DNA from 4 places in the Neobacillus pocheonensis genome. Region 3 is predicted to be linked to each of the others. Evidence: riboswitches for the same ligand, from Rfam matches in the RefSeq annotation. Region 3 holds a riboswitch; each other region holds the start of a gene.

Region 1 (4,232 bases), on a different contig from region 3:
GTAAGGTCCTAACAATACTGCGGACAATACATTTAAAAAATGCTGAACAGGAAAGACCTTCGTAAAACCGATTGGAATGGATACTAGACTGCTAGATATCGTTCCGATCGCAATCATCATCGCTGTAAGGGTAAGTTTGTGCGTTTTTTTCATCCCATTATCGCTCCTTTTAATTTTCTGGCAGCCTCCATTGGTGACGCGGCAAGACTTATGGCTGTAATGACCGAGACACCGTCTGCACCCGCATCCACAATTGAACGTGCATTTTCTGCCGTTATCCCGCCAATCCCAACAATCGGGGTTTGATATCCGTTTTCCCTTAATGTTTCAATTAGGGTCGTACCTCGAGAAGGCTTGGCATCCTCTTTTGTTTTTGTTGGAAAAACAGGTCCAATGCCAAAATAATCTGCACCCTCTTTTATGGCAGACATCGCTTCCTCGGTCGAATGGACGGATACCCCGAGGATTTTATCGCCAATTTTTTTCCTAACTGCTCTCACCGACTCATCCTCTTGGCCGATATGGACACCGTCTGCATCTATCGTTAATGCCAGTTCGATATCATCATTCACTATAAACGGGATTTGATTTTGTCTACAAATGTTTTGGAGTTCTTTGGCAAGTGCATATTTTTCAACACCCGTTAAAGCTCCTTCACCCTTTTCCCGAAATTGAAAAAATGTAATGCCGCCGGAAATAGCCTCTTTTAAAACCTCTGTCGGGTCCATCAAGCAATTAGGACTGCCCATGATAAAATAAACCTTTAATGCTTCGCGCAGATTTTTCATGATCTTACAAACACCTGCCTTTTTTGATAGGCCCAATGGTTCGTCGGACCATGCCCCAGTCCAATTTCTAAATCTTCCTCAATGGCTGCCTGAATAAAGTCCTTCGCCTTCACAACAGCGTCGTAGATGGTTGCCCCATTTGCCAGTTCAGCAGTAATGGCCGCTGAAAACGTACAGCCCGTTCCATGGGTGTTTTTCGTCTCGATGCGTTTGCTTGTAAAAGTGTAAAATTTCTTGCCATCAAACAATAAATCGATTGATTCAGTTTCGTTGTCATCATGGCCGCCTTTAATAACGATGTTTTTTACACCTAATTCGAAAAGTCTTTGTGCCGCCTCCTGTTTGTCTTCTTCCGTTTGAATCGACATCTCTGTAAGGACCTCTGCTTCCGGTATGTTCGGTGTAATAACCTTGGCAAGTGGTAATAAATAATTTTTCATGGCCGAAATAGCTTCTATTTGTAAAAGCGATGCTCCCCCCTTGGCAATCATCACTGGGTCCACCACAAGATTGTCCCATTTGTATTTGCTAATTTGTTCACTAACCGCTCTGATGATGTCTGCATTAAAGAGCATTCCGGTTTTTACTGCGTCAGTGCCCATGTCATCACCTATAGCTTGAATCTGCTTAATAACGGCCTCGACTGTCATCGGATAGACGCCGTGGACACCTAATGTATTTTGCGCTGTTACTGCAGTTAAAGCTGACATTCCGAAGACTTCCAATTCCTGAAAGGTTTTAAGGTCAGCTTGAATTCCCGCTCCGCCGCCGCTATCAGATCCTGCAATCGTTAATGCTTTTTTCATTTTGCTAACCTCCCCTACACCTGTCTAAATGAACTATGTTGAACGATATCTTCTGAGGAAACGAGGGCCAATTGGTTTAAAAACTCGATTTGGAAACTTCCTGGACCCATTTCAGCCGTTTTTTGTGCTGCTTTTTCGGCTGCAATTCCGTAAAAGCTTAGTGCTGCAACGGAAGCCCTAATGAGATCCTTATCCACTCCAGCAAAAGCACCAATCACTGAAGTCAATAAGCATCCAGTCCCGGTGACCTTGGTTAAGATTGGATGACCACCCGCAACTAAATACGTGGTTTTTCCATTGCTGACAATGTCTTCTTTTCCGGTAATCACGACAACACAATTCATTTTTTCGGCAGCATTAATGGCGATGTCAATGACATTCCCCTCTGCATTACCAGCGTCAACGCCTTTTATTTCCCACTTTTCCCCCACTACATTCGCAATTTCGGCAGCATTACCTCTAATAACGGAGACTTTAACTTCTTTCATGATTCTTTGTGCTGTTACGGTTCGATAGCTTGTAGCCCCTGCTCCAACCGGGTCAAAAATGACTGGAACATTCGCCTCATTTGCTGCTTTCCCCGCAATGATCATCGATTCAACAGTTTGCGGGTTTAGGGTTCCAATATTTAAAACTACTGAACTAGCAATCTTCGCCATATCCGCCACCTCTTCAGCTGCATACGCCATAACCGGTGATGCGCCAAGAGCAAGAAGACCATTTGCCGTAAAGTTGGTAACAACTACATTCGTGATATTATGTACAAGCGGGTTTACCTCACGTACTTTTTGCAAAGTTTCAGCTAAACTGTTTTTTTCCATTTGAATTTCCCCTTTTCTTTTTTAAAATAAAGGCTCTGTTAAATTTGGTTGTTGATTTCCGCTCCGGGCACTCGCTTTCCGCGGGGAGGTCCTAGAGCCTCCTCGGCGCTTTGCGCCTGTGGGGTCTCTAGCGACCTCTCTATCCCGCAGGAGTCGAGTGCCCTCCGCTCCAATCAACTATGAGCAAAATTAAGATTGACCTTTAACAAAGCCAAAATAAAAAAACCAGATCCATTATTTGGACCTGGTTCATAAGCAAGAAAGTAAAAATACTTCACAAGACTACTTTCCTACGCTGGTATTATCCAGATCAGGTCCAAAGGGTCAAAAACGTTGCCGTTTTCTCTCAGCCCGCATGAAGGGCACCCCTAGTAGATACAACACATATTAAATTTCAACCCAATAATACTCCTATTAAAATAATAAGTAAAGAATAAATTACTAAATAAAAAATCCGTAACAGTTTACATAATGTTATTATGGCAAAACGATTAACCCATGAAAGACCTAACCCTACTTATATTGGTGAGAATTGTCCTTCATTTAGCCAATGAAGGACAGGACAGGCTATTTTCTGTTATGATTTGTCCTTCATCAATCTTATGAAGACCAATTTTCATCTATTCTCTGTAATTTTTGTCCTTCATCGATCTTATGAAGGACATTTTCACCCATTCTCTGTAATGTTTTGTCCATCATCGAGCCTAGTTTCACCCTTTATTAAAAATTTTCGAGATTAATAAATATTTTTCCTATTTTTTTGCCAGCTCCATCAGCTCTTTTAGTTCATTAGTAAAACCTTTAACTGCTCGATGATCTACAACTGTCACTGGAACTCCTAAAAAACCATACGCTTCTACTTCCTTTTGATACTCCGGGTTCGTCGAAACATTCCTGGTTTCAAATGAAATTCCTTCCTGTGTGAGTACTTGTTTGACCATTGTGCATTCAATACAGTCATTTGTCGTATAAACGATTACTTGCTTGCTCATTTTTTATTTTCTCCTCCAAGTCATAAAATGAGATAGTGTTTCGCCATAATCTATCAGAAACCTCTCCAAATGACAATTTTTTAATTTTTGATATTTCACGAATCGATTCATTCATTATGATTGTATGTGTCATTTTCCCTATAAATAGTCCTTCAAATGGCCATGGATCATAAGTTTCAATCATTGTTTGTTCAAGAGGATAGGCTTTCACTAATTGCTTAATTTTTCTTTATAAACAATATCAATATCAGGTGTTACAGAAATATAATATCCATTCTCTATCAGATGTATATGGGCATCAATCATTTTTATCAACCACTTCACCCCTTTAATAGCAACAATTAAAGCGCTTTCATGCGACAAAGAAACACGAGAAATGTCTGTTCCTGCGCTTTCCCGAGGAATAAAAAATATTTCCTCAGTTTTTTTCATGCATCAAAGCCTAGTATAGAGCTATTTTACCATCCCTCTGAACAAAAGCTTAGAATAAATTCATTCTTGAAATAATTCGACTTTTTTTGCATTTTTCATCTATACAATCTCAAATTGACATGATTGATAGAATTATTTTATATATTTGGAATTTTTTGTGGATAGAAATATAATATATTTATAGTATGGGGGTGTCAAATGAGAAAAGATGGTGGTCCAGACATGAAATCGAAGCCAGGTTCTAACAATAATAAGAATAGTGTTCGAGTGAATAATAATTTCAGCCTCACAATTAACTTTGGAGATTCCTTGAATCTACTTGCTTTGATTGCAGGAGTTTATGTTTTGAGGAGAATTGCTAAAAAACAAAAAATTAGGAAAGACAACATGTAA
Region 2 (4,232 bases), on a different contig from region 3:
CAGCGGCGCCAGAACCCCTCCGATAGAAGCTAAAAAGCTGTCATCCATGTTTACGTTTAACCCATTAGGTCCAGCGTATGATAATAGCCAGATAAACACAGAACCAGCAAAAATGAACGTTCCAGCCTTTCTCACAAAGCCTTTACCTTTATCCCATGTACTTCTCCAAAGTGATTGAAATTGAGGAAGCCTATATGGCGGCAATTCAATAACAAATAAGGAAGTTTCAGATTTTAATAGAGTAGAAGAAAATACTTTTGCCAGAATTAAAGCAACTACGATCCCAAGAACATATAAACTCAAGACAATCAATGCTTTATTGGCTGCAAAGAATGCCCCCACAAACAACGCATATACAGGCAAGCGAGCCGAGCAGGACATTAAAGGCGTCAGCAAAATTGTTAACAGCCGTTCACGAGGTGTTTCAATCGTTCTTGCCGCCATAATTCCTGGAACATTACAGCCAAAGCCAATCATCATTGGAATAAATGCTTTTCCATTTAATCCGACCGATTCCATAATCCTGTCCATTACCATGGCTACCCGTGCCATATATCCTGAGTCTTCTAATAAAGATATAAAAAAGAATAAGATAAAGATTTGCGGTACAAATACCAGTACCCCGCCAACCCCGGCTACTAACCCTTCAATAATTAAAGCATGGATAAAAGAAGAGGCATGAATAGCTGATAATACGTTTTCAAATCCTGCCGTAACCGGACCAGTTAAGAGGGCATCCAATGCATCCGATAGCGGTGTTCCGAGCCAATCAAATGTCAACATGAACATCAAATACATTAAGAGCAAAAAGATTGGCATCCCTAAATATCGATTGGTGACGATGCTGTCAATTTTTTCTGAAAGAGGAATGACTGAATCACTTTTTCTCGCCACATCCGCAATTATTTTTTCAATGACTTCTTTTCTCTTTAAATAAATAAAATTAGCGAGTGATTTGCTGCCGTATAACTTTTGTATTTTCAATTCCAAATTCGAAAGAATAGCAGCTAGCTTGGATCCATTAACGATTCCATTTAGGTAATTCCTTACATATTCATTTCCCTCAAAAAATTGGATGGCCAGCCACCTCAGTGAATGTTCCGTTTTTCCGGTGAATTCACTGGACAATGCCGTAATGGCTTCTTCAACCTCTTTGCCATAATAGACAAGATTCTTTTTGATAGGCAGGATTGATTTCGTTGAAATGACATCTACGAGCTTGTCACAGCCTTTGCCGCTTCTAGCGACAACTGGAACAACAGGTACACCGAGAATTTCAGCCAACTTTGGGGCATCTATTTGGATTCCACGTTTATTTGCGACATCGACCATATTTAGCCCAATAAGGGCAGGCTTTTCAAATTCCAGCAATTGCAAAGTTAAATGCAAATTGCGTTCTAATTGAGAAGCATCCAGGATATTCAGTAAGCGATCGACCGATTCATTTAAAAAGAAGGAGGTCACAACCCCTTCATCCTTTGAAAGTGGATTCAAGGTATAGACACCAGGCAAATCAATTAATCTGCCAATATTATTTTTAAACACGCCTACTTTCTTTTCAACTGTTACACCGCTCCAGTTGCCAACATACTCATAGGAACCTGTTAAATTGTTAAACAATGAAGTTTTTCCCGTATTGGGATTTCCAATTAGAGCGATTTCCATTAGATTCTCTCCACTTCGATTTGAACTGCTTCCTTCCTCCGGATTCCAATACACTGTCCGCAGGACTCAATCATAATCGGACCTCCAAAAGGCATCACACATTTTACACATACTTCCGAGCCTTCCGTAATCCCTAAATCGAGCAAACGCCTCTGGACAAGCTGGCCAACATGAGAAATGTCAATGATTTTACCCTTGTCCCCTGCTTTTAAGATACCGAACATGTGCTATCACCCTATCTATATTAATTGAGAATGATTCTCTTTCTATATTGACATTTTAACACTTTTTATTATTAATAAGCGTAATAATTTTGACAATATTTCAAAAAAAAAAGAAAAGCACAAAGCTTTTCTTTTTAGAGTTTATTAATTTTCCTTGACAAGCATTCTCTTGGGCAATGCCTCGATAACTAGAACGACAATGATAGCACTGACCACAAAGCTTGGGAGCATATAAATTCTATAATAAAGAATTGGATTGTCTGCATTGCTAATTGTTCAGGCAAACCACATCCGTACGCTAGCGTTAACTAACAGGTTCATAGGGTCAGAACACATTATCGTTCACTCTCAGCCGCTCTTTACAGCTCCCCTTGTGGACATATACAATTGATTTCATTAAGAATAAACTACTATTTAATATTGAATACAAGGATAATATTCAATCATTTGCAAGCGAAAGTTTAATGACAAATTAACTATGGAAATATTGGGAAAATAATTTCCACATGATATTAAAAGGATTTTTTGTTATTATCAGCGAATTAAGATTGTGATTAGGAATGTGGGATTTAGGAGGTACAGCATGTTTACAGATAAACAAACGGAATTAATTGATTTCTTTAATAAACATAAAGACCAATTAATTCTTGATTGGGAAGATTCATATATTATCTCGAAAGAAGACCCTTATAAAGAAAAAATAAGCGAAAATGCTAAAGCCCTTTTTAATGTAATCTTAACGATGCATAAATTTTCCGAGCAGGAGCTTTTGAACGTAATCGAAAAAATAGCAAAAGAGATATCGGAAGAAAGAGTCATTGCCAAAATTAATATTGGGGACTTTGTTTATAATGTCAATCTTGGCAGAACGATTTTGTACAGTTATTTAAGCAAAACTGGAATATCATGGTCAGAAATGCAGGAATCGATCAATCGAATTAATTTCTGCTTTGACAAGTTTTTATACTATGCTGTTTCCCATTATACTGAAGCGAAAAATAAAATTATTGAAGAAAAAACAATGTTTATTGACTCGACCCATCAGGATCGTCTAACCCTTCTTGGACAAATGACTTCTAGCTTTATTCATGAATTTAGAAACCCGCTCACATCAGTCCAGGGTTTTATCCAGCTTCTAAAAGCTGATTATCCTAATATGAAGTATCTAGATATTATTTCAAGTGAATTAGATCAGCTGAATTTTAGAATTTCTCAGTTTCTTCTCCTTTCCAAGAAAGAATTAATCGGAAAAGAAAAAGATTATTATAATTTAAATAAATTAATTGATGAAGTGTTGAATTTCCTCTATCCAAGCATTCTAGATGGTAAAGTAAAAATCATCAAGGAATTATGTGAGGATATTACACTTCACGGTTATGCGGATGAAATTAGGCAGGTATTTATCAATATCATTTTTAATGCGATTGATGTTTTGAATCATCACGCGAATCCACATCCAACGATTGACATTCATAGCTGTTTAGAAAATAATCAGTACATTAAAATTACCATTTCTAATAATGGACCAGTCATTCCAACTGAATTACGAAAAACAATTTTTGAACCGTTTTTTACGACCAAAAAGCTAGGAACAGGTCTTGGACTTTTTGTTTGTAAAGAAATTATTGAAAAACACAAAGGTGGATTATCTTGTGATTCTACCCCTGATAAAACGACTTTCTCAATCCACTTACCGGTCGCACCAACAACATTAGACAATGAACCATTAATATTGGACCGTACCTAATCCCACTTTTTAATAAAGTAGGGATTTTTTTTATTTAGGACATTTCTTCCGCCAACCTACTAACTTGCATAGGATATAAGGAAAAATTTCGAGCAGGAGATAGGTCCCATGTTTACATTAAAGGTAGATCATGAAATAGAGCTTCAATTATTCGAAAGACATCATGCCTTAAAGCTTTATCAGCTGGTTGAGGACAATCGTGAACATTTACGTAGGTGGCTGCCATGGGTGGATAGCATGACTTCCCCTTATCAATTTGAGACGATTATCCCTGTTTGGCTAAATCAATTTGCGGAGAGCACTGGTTTTAATGTTGGAATTCTTTATAAAGGGGAGCTTGTCGGATCGATTGGTTTACACCAAATTGATTGGCACAATAGCATGACAAGTATTGGGTACTATCTATCTAAAAAGGCAGAGGGACACGGGGTCATGACCCGTGCTGTTCAAGCTTTGCTCAATTATGCTTTTTTTCAACTGGGGTTAAATCGCGTCGAAATCCGCTGTGGTGTTAAAAACAAGAAAAGCAGAGCCATTCCAGAAAGATTGGGCTTCGTTAAGGAAGGTTTAATTAGAGATGGTGAAAAATTAAAGGG
Region 3 (4,232 bases):
CTGCCCAAAAAGTAAGGCTGTAAAATGCCTGGATTTCCTAAAAAGCTGAAAATATGTAAACTCACGGTTCATTTGTTTTGTTTGTATCACCTTAAAGGATTCATCTCCTTTTTTTGAAATTTGCAGCTATTTTTTATTATGCAATTTTATAGAGATAATGAAAAGAGTTATATAAAAAGATTAATATAGGAAAAAAGGATAGAACGATGGGTTCTATCCTTAAACGACCAAATTAATACTGTTTTCTAATAATAGGTACTTTCAGCGAAACCACACTTTTGGCATTTCCTCATTCCGGGGGTCTCTAAGAATATATGCTTACAATGACACTGGATGGATTGGATTTTTTCTTTTAAAAAATCTAGCTTTTGATTTAAAGATTCTAGTTCTTCTATTAGCCTTGTTATTTCATTGTTTGAAGTGTTATCGATAAATTCTGGACCCATCATGGATAAACTCCTCCGCTTTATTCTTCATGCCTTCTTCAATTTCTAAACTGTCATCCACATTCATGCCGCGAATGTTATGTGAAATCTTCATGGAACAAAACTTTGGACCGCACATGGAACAAAAATGGGCTGTTTTTGCCCCTTCAGCCGGAAGAGTTTCATCGTGGTATTCTCTAGCACGTTCCGGATCCAATGATAAGTTGAATTGGTCTTCCCATCTGAATTCGAAACGGGCTTTCGATAAAGCATTGTCTCTGATTTGCGCACCCGGGTGGCCTTTTGCCAGATCAGCAGCATGAGCGGCAATTTTATAAGCAATGACACCCGCTCGGACATCGTCTTTATTCGGTAATCCCAGATGTTCTTTTGGAGTTACGTAACATAGCATCGCGGTTCCAAACCAGCCAATCATCGCTGCTCCGATCGCAGAAGTAATATGATCATATCCTGGTGCAATATCGGTTGTTAACGGTCCCAAGGTATAAAATGGCGCTTCTTTACAGAGTTCCAATTGCTTATCCATATTCTCTTTAATCATATGCATCGGTACATGGCCGGGACCTTCAATCATAACTTGGACATCATGCATCCAGGAAATTTCAGTTAATTCACCTAATGTCTCAAGTTCAGCAAATTGAGCATCATCATTGGCATCTGCAATGCTGCCAGGACGTAATCCATCTCCAAGGGAAACTGAAATATCATACTGCTTTAGAATTTCACAAATTTCTTCAAAATGGGTGTATAGAAAATTTTCTTGATGATGAGCCAAACACCACTGCGCCATAATCGAACCTCCGCGGGATACGATGCCCGTTGTCCGTTTCACCGTCAATGGAATATAGCGTAATAATACACCGGCATGAATAGTAAAATAATCGACGCCTTGTTCGGCTTGTTCAATCAGCGTATCTCGGTATACTTCCCAAGTTAAATCCTCGGCAATTCCATTCACCTTCTCAAGGGCTTGATAAATCGGAACAGTTCCCACAGGTACAGGCGAATTGCGGATAATCCATTCTCTTGTTGTATGTATATTTTTTCCGGTAGATAAATCCATGATCGTATCAGCTCCCCAACGGGTAGCCCAAGTCATTTTTTCAACCTCTTGTTCAATAGAGGATGTAACTGCTGAATTCCCGATGTTCGCGTTGATTTTTACAAGAAAATTCCTTCCAATTATCATCGGTTCAATTTCTGGATGATTAATATTGGCTGGTATGATCGCTCTTCCTCGTGCAACCTCCTCTCGAACAAACGACGGTTCGACGTTTTCTCGTATCGCTATAAACTCCATTTCGGGGGTGATCATTCCTTTTTTGGCGTAATGCATCTGTGTAACAGTATGACCTTTTTTTGCACGGAGAGGTGCTAGGTTTATATTAGGAAACCATTCTAGATTGGCCCGATTATCTTCATCAAGGTATCCGTTATCTCTTGGCTTTATTTTTCTGCCTGCATATCTTTCAACATCATTTCGCTCAAGAACCCATTTCTCGCGTAATGCTGGCAGCCCTTTCCTTATGTCAATTTGATAGTTAGTGTCTGTATATGGACCACTTGTATCATAAACTCTAACGGGGGCATTTTCTTCTTCCCCGAAAGTAGTAACTGTTCGTTTCAATTGGATTTCTCTCATCGGGACCTTCATTTCAGGTCTAGAACCCTCTTGATAAACTTTTTTACTTCCAGTGAATGGTGATTTTAATTCGATATTCTGCATGTAACTTCCTCCTAAAAAATTGGTAGATTTTGCGATCTGGAAGTTACAGCATAGTTCACAACATGTAGTACTCAATGGACTGACATGTAAATGAATGACAATAAAAAAAGGTTCTGTATACACAGAACCTGATTCATCGTCAAAAAGTAGCGGCGCATAGTAAAAATGGTTATATTACGCCTTCGAAACTACTTCCCTACGCTGGTATGATCCAGATCAGGTTCAAAGGGTCAAAGAATTTTATGCATTCTTCTCTCAGTCCGAGCCATCGGACCCCCCTAGTAGAACTAAAAAACAATATAAAATATGTTTCTTACTCTAAAAAAATAACATAATCTTTTCAGTAAAAAAAGCTTTTTCTAAAAAAAATATGTCATTGCAAATGAATATACATGCGAATTAAAACAAAAACTTTAATTTGTGATAACGAAAAGGAGGGATGAATATTGGACGCACAACGCGCACAGGAAATCGCGAGTTCACGAAACATGGCCAATGTAACCTATAACGGAACCCCAATTTATATTGAACATGTTGACCAGGAAGCCGGAAAAGCTACCATCCATCCGCTGGATGAACCAGATACTAAACAAAGTGTTTCTGTATCGAGCTTAAAAGAACAATGATGGAATGAAAGGATATACAAAATTCTCATGACTTTAGTGTGATTCATTTTTGCGTTAATTCGCCCCTTTGCCATCGAAAAAGCAGTAAAATTCCCATTTTGGAAATTTTACTGCTTTTGTTGTATACCCCATTGAATCAGTCATCCTATAAATCTAGTGATAGCACCTAAAAAAGTACTCCCCTTCCTTTTTAAAAAATTTTTACCGAAATGGATTTAAAAATAGGAATACAAGCACACACACTGCTCATCCATCTGGGTTCTGGTCTTGTATCATACTCTATTATTTGCCTATTTTCTCTTAAATTTTAGAAAAAAAGGCTAATTTATTAGGACAACGTCATTCCATGACACATATAGATGCAGTGTAAATATAATTAATTAATTTTCAGGGGGAAAACTTATTATGCATAAAGACATCATGAAGTATTTTTTAGGGAAAGTAATCAAGATCAATCGGGGCGGTCCTGAATCAAGAATCGGAAAGTTAATGGATTACGGTGACGACCATCTCGCTATTTACACAGAAGATGACGGCATTGTTTATTACAATATGCAGCAAATTAAAAGTTTTACAGATAATATGAAGGGTAATATGCCATTTAATGTGGATGTTCCTTCCAATTTAGTATTTAAAAAAGCAGATCATTTTCAAGATCTACTTGAGGCATTAAAATTTCAATGGGTAGGAATAAATCGCGGGGGTCCTGAAAAGCTCGAAGGAGTATTAAGTGATATCCACAAAGATTATATTTCCATCATTAACAAAGAGGAAATCGTCCGCATTTCCACGTATCATATTATGAATATCAGCTATGGAGTAAAAATTGAAGAAGCACAAGAAGGAAAATCCAATTATCAAGCTTCTAACCAATCTAACAAATCGAATAAACAAGTGGTGAACCAATCAAGCAAGTCTGAATCCAATAAAAATAAATCAAGTCAACGTGTTGCAAAATCAAGTAATGTTATCAAAGAAGAATTGATTCAAGAACCTCAATATGATCAATATGAAGAGGAAGCAACCTTGCACCAAACACATGATGATGAAGTGAGTCTCACAGAGTTATTATCCTCAATGGAAAGGTATTTAAGAAATGTGACCAAAACTAGGAATGATTAAGGTATGTTTGTTCATGATTAACCGTCATATACAAGAAAATTTTGCTTGTATATGATGGGCTTTCATGAATGTTTAATTCTAAATATGACCTAAGCATCAATAATTGTAGTAAATCCGAGTGCATTATTATCCCATAATATGTTTTCAATTTTTTCTATTTGATGTTCTTCACAGCGAACCATTAGTACAATTTCAGCCGTAATATTTTTTGTCCCATTTTGATCTTTTTTAATCATAAGCATTTTAATTATAAAACCTACTAACAAACCACTAACAGCGCCGATGATTCCCCAAATGATGGGTCCCCATTTA
Region 4 (4,232 bases), on a different contig from region 3:
ATCACTCGATCGGATAGAAACAATGCTTCCTCAATATTATGAGTAATGAATAGAATGGTCCTCCGATGTGATTCCCACATTTCCAATAGCCATTTCTGCATTTCAAATCGGGTTAGCTCATCCAAAGCCGAAAACGGCTCATCAAGACAGATCACCTCTTGCGGGCTCAATAACGCACGGATAAAAGCAGCCCGCTGCTTCATTCCTCCTGATAGCATGTGAGGATAGGCGTTTTCATAATCAGAGAGTCCTGCGATCGCCAGCATCTCTCGTGCTGAATTTACTTCTTTTTTTCCTTGAAGTTCTTGGCCGAGCAGGACATTTTCAAGGATCGTTCTCCACGGGAAAAGCGAAGAAGTTTGCGGCATATAGCTAATAAAACCACGCTTGCCATTAATGGTTTGACCGTCTAATCGGATTTCCCCTTCATCTGGTGAAAGAATACCCCCAATTAAATGAAAGATGGTGCTTTTTCCACTACCTGATGGGCCAATAATTGAAACAAATTCATTTTTTTTAATGGAAAAATCAAGGTTTTTTAGTACTTCATTTTGTCTGAAACGCTTCGAAACGTTTTGAAAACGGAGATAGCTCATTTGTTCTCATCCCCTTTCGGCTTCCAACGAACCACTCTTTGCTCTATAAAAACGATGAAAAAGAAAAATAAGAGGCTCAAGAACATGATCGTAAAAATAGCAACAAACACCCGGTCCGTTCGAAAAGACGACGATGCGAATGTCATAAAGACACCGATCCCCTGCTTAGCACCAAGCCATTCGGAAATAACGGCCCCCATTACGCTGTATGTTGCAGAGATCTTTAAGCCTGAAAAAATCGACGGCAACGAAAACGGCAGTTCCAATTTCCAAAAAAGCTGCGTTTTCGATGCACCTGCCATCATCATATAATGCTTCAACTCTGAAGGGGTTTGGCTAAATCCATCTAAAGCGGCCACAGTAATGGGAAAGAAACAAACCAGAGTGATCACAATCATTTTTGGTAATATTCCAAACCCAAACCAAATGACCAACAGTGGAGCAAGAACGATAATGGGAACATTTTGCGATAAAATCAACAATGGATAGAAGGAATCTTTTAAAACAGGAACTAGATGCAATAAAATGGCGGCCACCAGTCCAATGATTGCTCCAACCGCAAATCCAAGTAGTGAAATTTTAACCGTTGAAAACACATCTGGATAAAAATTAAGCCAACCATCCATGGCCTCTGCGAAAATCTTTGATGGCGGAGGAAGAAGCCATTCCGGCACTTCTGCTATATTAACGACCATTTCCCAAATGACAAACAAAAGGAGGAGAACCAAAATTGGTCTCCACCCTTTTACAAGATTCTTCCTCATCATCGATATTTCACCGTTAAGTCAGCCATAGAAATGCCTGTTGGCTGATAAAGAATCTTCACTTGTGAAATGACATTTTTGCTTCCCATTTCAATCATTCGTTCATTCATTTTTGAAATTACCGCAAATAATTCGTGAAGTTCGCCTTCCATTGTTGTTTCTAACGGGTGTACCTCATATTTCACACCAGATTCATCTATTACTTTAATGGCTTCATCAACGTACGGAATCACGTCTTCGCCATTCTTTGTTTTCGGGATTATTTGAATGCTGATTAAAGAATTCGCCATGTCTTTATCCCCCTATTGTTTTGGTAAAAACTCATTAGTAAATGCTTTTTTCGCATCTATTTTTTTGTCAAGAAGCTTATTTTCATACATCCATTGGGTATAATTTTCCCAAACCTCTTGCTTTTGAATCCCCCATGCCTTTGCATCATCCTGATATTTCGGCGATAACCATTCTTGACTTTTCTTAACAAGCTTTGGATCTAAATCCGGTGCTGCTTTCATCAGGATATCCGCAGCTTGATCAGGGTTTTTGATGGCAAATTGATACCCTTGTGCCGTGGCTTTTACGAATGCTTTAACCGTTTCAGGGTTCTGTTCGATCATTTTTTCGTTGGTCTCTAAAACGGGTGTATAGTAGTCCAGTTTGTCAGAGTAATCGGTTAAGTAAACCATATTAATCTTTTCATTACGAAGCTCTGCTTGAATACCAGTCCATCCATAGTAAATCCAAGCAAAATCGATGTCTCTTTTCACAGCCGTAAAAAAGTCGGTATCACCCATGTTCACAATTTTCACCTTATTGGCATTGGCATTTTCTTTGTTCATTAAAGAAGTGATAACAGATTTTTCGACTGGCGAACCCCATCCACCGTATGTTTTTCCTTCAAAATCTTTTGGTGATTGAATCTGTTTGGCAGCTGGTGAAGCGAAACCTGATGTATTGTGCTGAATCACAGCAGCGATGGATACTAGTGGCACCCCTTGTACACGTGCTTGGGTTATCGCTTCTTGGTAGCCAACACCAAATTGCGCCTTGCCAGAAGCTACTAGTTGGTCAGCACCCGACTCGCCCGGCATGATAATATCCACATCTAAGCCCTCTTTTTTAAAGAATCCTTTTTCTTTTGCTACGTATAATCCAGTATGATTGGTATTTGGCGTCCAATCTAGTACGATCGAAACCTTTTTAAGAGGCTGCTTTTTTCCTTTTGCGTTTTCCGTTTCTTTTTTACCGCTGCATCCCGTTATTAAAAAAACTGATAGGACTAGTACTAGCCATTTCTTCATCTTGAATCCCCCATATGTGAAATTAAAATCTAAAGTGAAACAAATCAAAATGGCTGGAACCTTAGTTGTAAGAAGGCAAAACCTTGTTTAAACAAAATAAAGCACCCAGGCTAAGAAACCTGAGTGCATATCAGCAAACAATTAATTGTTTAAGAATATGTTCCCTCCGCCGGTATTAACCAGATCAGGTTCCAAGGGTCATCGTCTCACGGACTAAATCTCAACCGGCAACACCGGTTCCCCCACATTTCATCGTATTCACTTATTTCTCTACCATTATATCAGTCATTGTAGTCAATGCCAACGTTTTTATATACAAGTTCCAGGGAAAGTGCCATGGGGACGGTTCTTCTGGTCTGAACTGACTTTATAAATACCATGAGAACCGTCCCCGTGGTCAAAACAAAAAAACGCTAAACTCAAATAAGATAAGAGTTTAGCGTTTTGAGCTTCTACCTATGTAATACCCACACAATTTCACTAGTTATGGCTGCTGCGTTCCCGCCCTGACCAAGTTCCTAGTTTCCTTGTTGGACTATAAATCCGCAGGTAGGACTCGAACCTACGACCAATCGGTTAACAGCCAATCGGACTACCACCTGGACTACTGCGGAACAATTATTTTAGTGGAAATGACGGGAGTTGAACCCGTGTGCAAAGATATTGGCACTTATACTTCTACGAGTGTAGTCAGTAAAATTAGTTTTCACCGACTTCTTTAGCCTACTGACAGGCATTGAAGCAGCTAGTCTGATTATTCTCTTCTTTCATCCTCAGACGGTGGAATTCAGCGTAGTCCACTTAGAGTGAGTCCCTTACCCTACCACATGGACGATGGAGGGTGGAACCGCTAACGGCTGTTATTAAGCAGCGAAAGCGAAGTTGTTTTCTTGTTTGCCAGCTATAGGCTTTATCGTTTTAACGAGGCCGAATCCCTCGACTCGCAATATAAGCTCAAACTATCCCTGTCGATACCAAGACATTCCCATATTATAATGGCAGAGAAGAAGGGATTTGAACCCTCGCGCCGGTTACCCGACCTACACCCTTAGCAGGGGCGCCTCTTCAGCCTCTTGAGTACTTCTCTGTAAAAAAAATTATCGTGAAGTTCCGTAAAGAACTTACACATGAACTATATCATCAAACTCAATTGGAAGACAACTGTAAATTTTGGTAGTTCAAAAGTCCTAATGGTTTCATTAGCTTTTACCGTAATCTTGTGAACCGGACATGTTCCTTTTTTACTAAGCTAATGAATTTCTCCCTTTCTATATCCATACTAATAATCATTTTGACATTTTTTTCATTGCTTAAGAAGCGTTTTACATTCTTGTTATTGTAAATAATATATCCGTATCTGTAATCCTGCTCTAATGAGGAAAACCATGCTTCTTCTGTTAATCTAATTATGTGTTTTTCGAACTTTGATTTCGGGGAAAAATCAGGAATGAAAAATCCAACTAATTCTAATGCGATGTCAATAACAATATCTATAAACAAGCTGGTCATTCACTCCTTTTAAGAATTGCCAACGCGCAATAGGGATGGTTTGTGGTCTGAACCAATCTTATTTA

Evidence for each region. A riboswitch is a leader RNA that binds a small molecule or an ion and turns the genes downstream of it on or off. The one in region 3 is predicted to bind thiamine pyrophosphate.
Region 1: it holds a riboswitch for thiamine pyrophosphate, as region 3 does, so the genes downstream of both, thiM (hydroxyethylthiazole kinase) here and thiC (phosphomethylpyrimidine synthase ThiC) in region 3, are expected to answer to the same signal.
Region 2: it holds a riboswitch for thiamine pyrophosphate, as region 3 does, so the genes downstream of both, ABES02_RS27490 (FeoA family protein) here and thiC (phosphomethylpyrimidine synthase ThiC) in region 3, are expected to answer to the same signal.
Region 4: it holds a riboswitch for thiamine pyrophosphate, as region 3 does, so the genes downstream of both, ABES02_RS28735 (ABC transporter substrate-binding protein) here and thiC (phosphomethylpyrimidine synthase ThiC) in region 3, are expected to answer to the same signal.

What each region holds. Positions count from the first base shown of each region.
Region 1 is NZ_JBCNAD010000047.1:51,743-55,974, forward strand. Features, by position in the region: gene thiW (energy coupling factor transporter S component ThiW) at 1-153, opposite strand, end outside; gene thiE (thiamine phosphate synthase) at 150-788, opposite strand; gene thiD (bifunctional hydroxymethylpyrimidine kinase/phosphomethylpyrimidine kinase) at 785-1,594, opposite strand; gene thiM (hydroxyethylthiazole kinase) at 1,609-2,415, opposite strand; TPP riboswitch at 2,686-2,795, opposite strand; gene ABES02_RS24230 (glutaredoxin family protein) at 3,168-3,407, opposite strand; gene ABES02_RS24235 (hypothetical protein) at 3,618-3,839, opposite strand; gene ABES02_RS24240 (hypothetical protein) at 4,038-4,232, shown strand.
Region 2 is NZ_JBCNAD010000066.1:74,883-79,114, forward strand. Features, by position in the region: gene feoB (ferrous iron transport protein B) at 1-1,665, opposite strand, end outside; gene ABES02_RS27490 (FeoA family protein) at 1,665-1,889, opposite strand; TPP riboswitch at 2,163-2,271, opposite strand; gene ABES02_RS27495 (histidine kinase N-terminal domain-containing protein) at 2,473-3,636, shown strand; gene ABES02_RS27500 (GNAT family N-acetyltransferase) at 3,745-4,232, shown strand, end outside.
Region 3 is NZ_JBCNAD010000008.1:301,474-305,705, reverse strand. Features, by position in the region: gene ABES02_RS06070 (MFS transporter) at 1-90, opposite strand, end outside; gene thiC (phosphomethylpyrimidine synthase ThiC) at 424-2,172, opposite strand; TPP riboswitch at 2,349-2,462, opposite strand; gene ABES02_RS06060 (small acid-soluble spore protein H) at 2,619-2,798, shown strand; gene ABES02_RS06055 (hypothetical protein) at 3,204-3,920, shown strand; gene ABES02_RS06050 (hypothetical protein) at 4,010-4,232, opposite strand, start outside.
Region 4 is NZ_JBCNAD010000087.1:994-5,225, forward strand. Features, by position in the region: gene ABES02_RS28720 (ABC transporter ATP-binding protein) at 1-596, opposite strand, end outside; gene ABES02_RS28725 (ABC transporter permease) at 593-1,360, opposite strand; gene ABES02_RS28730 (thiamine-binding protein) at 1,360-1,650, opposite strand; gene ABES02_RS28735 (ABC transporter substrate-binding protein) at 1,663-2,658, opposite strand; TPP riboswitch at 2,803-2,912, opposite strand; RNA gene ffs (signal recognition particle sRNA small type) at 3,109-3,202, opposite strand; tRNA gene ABES02_RS28745 (tRNA-Asn) at 3,200-3,272, opposite strand; RNA gene ssrA (transfer-messenger RNA) at 3,283-3,645, opposite strand; tRNA gene ABES02_RS28755 (tRNA-Ser) at 3,655-3,745, opposite strand; gene ABES02_RS28760 (hypothetical protein) at 3,865-4,158, opposite strand; gene ABES02_RS28765 (hypothetical protein) at 4,177-4,232, opposite strand, start outside.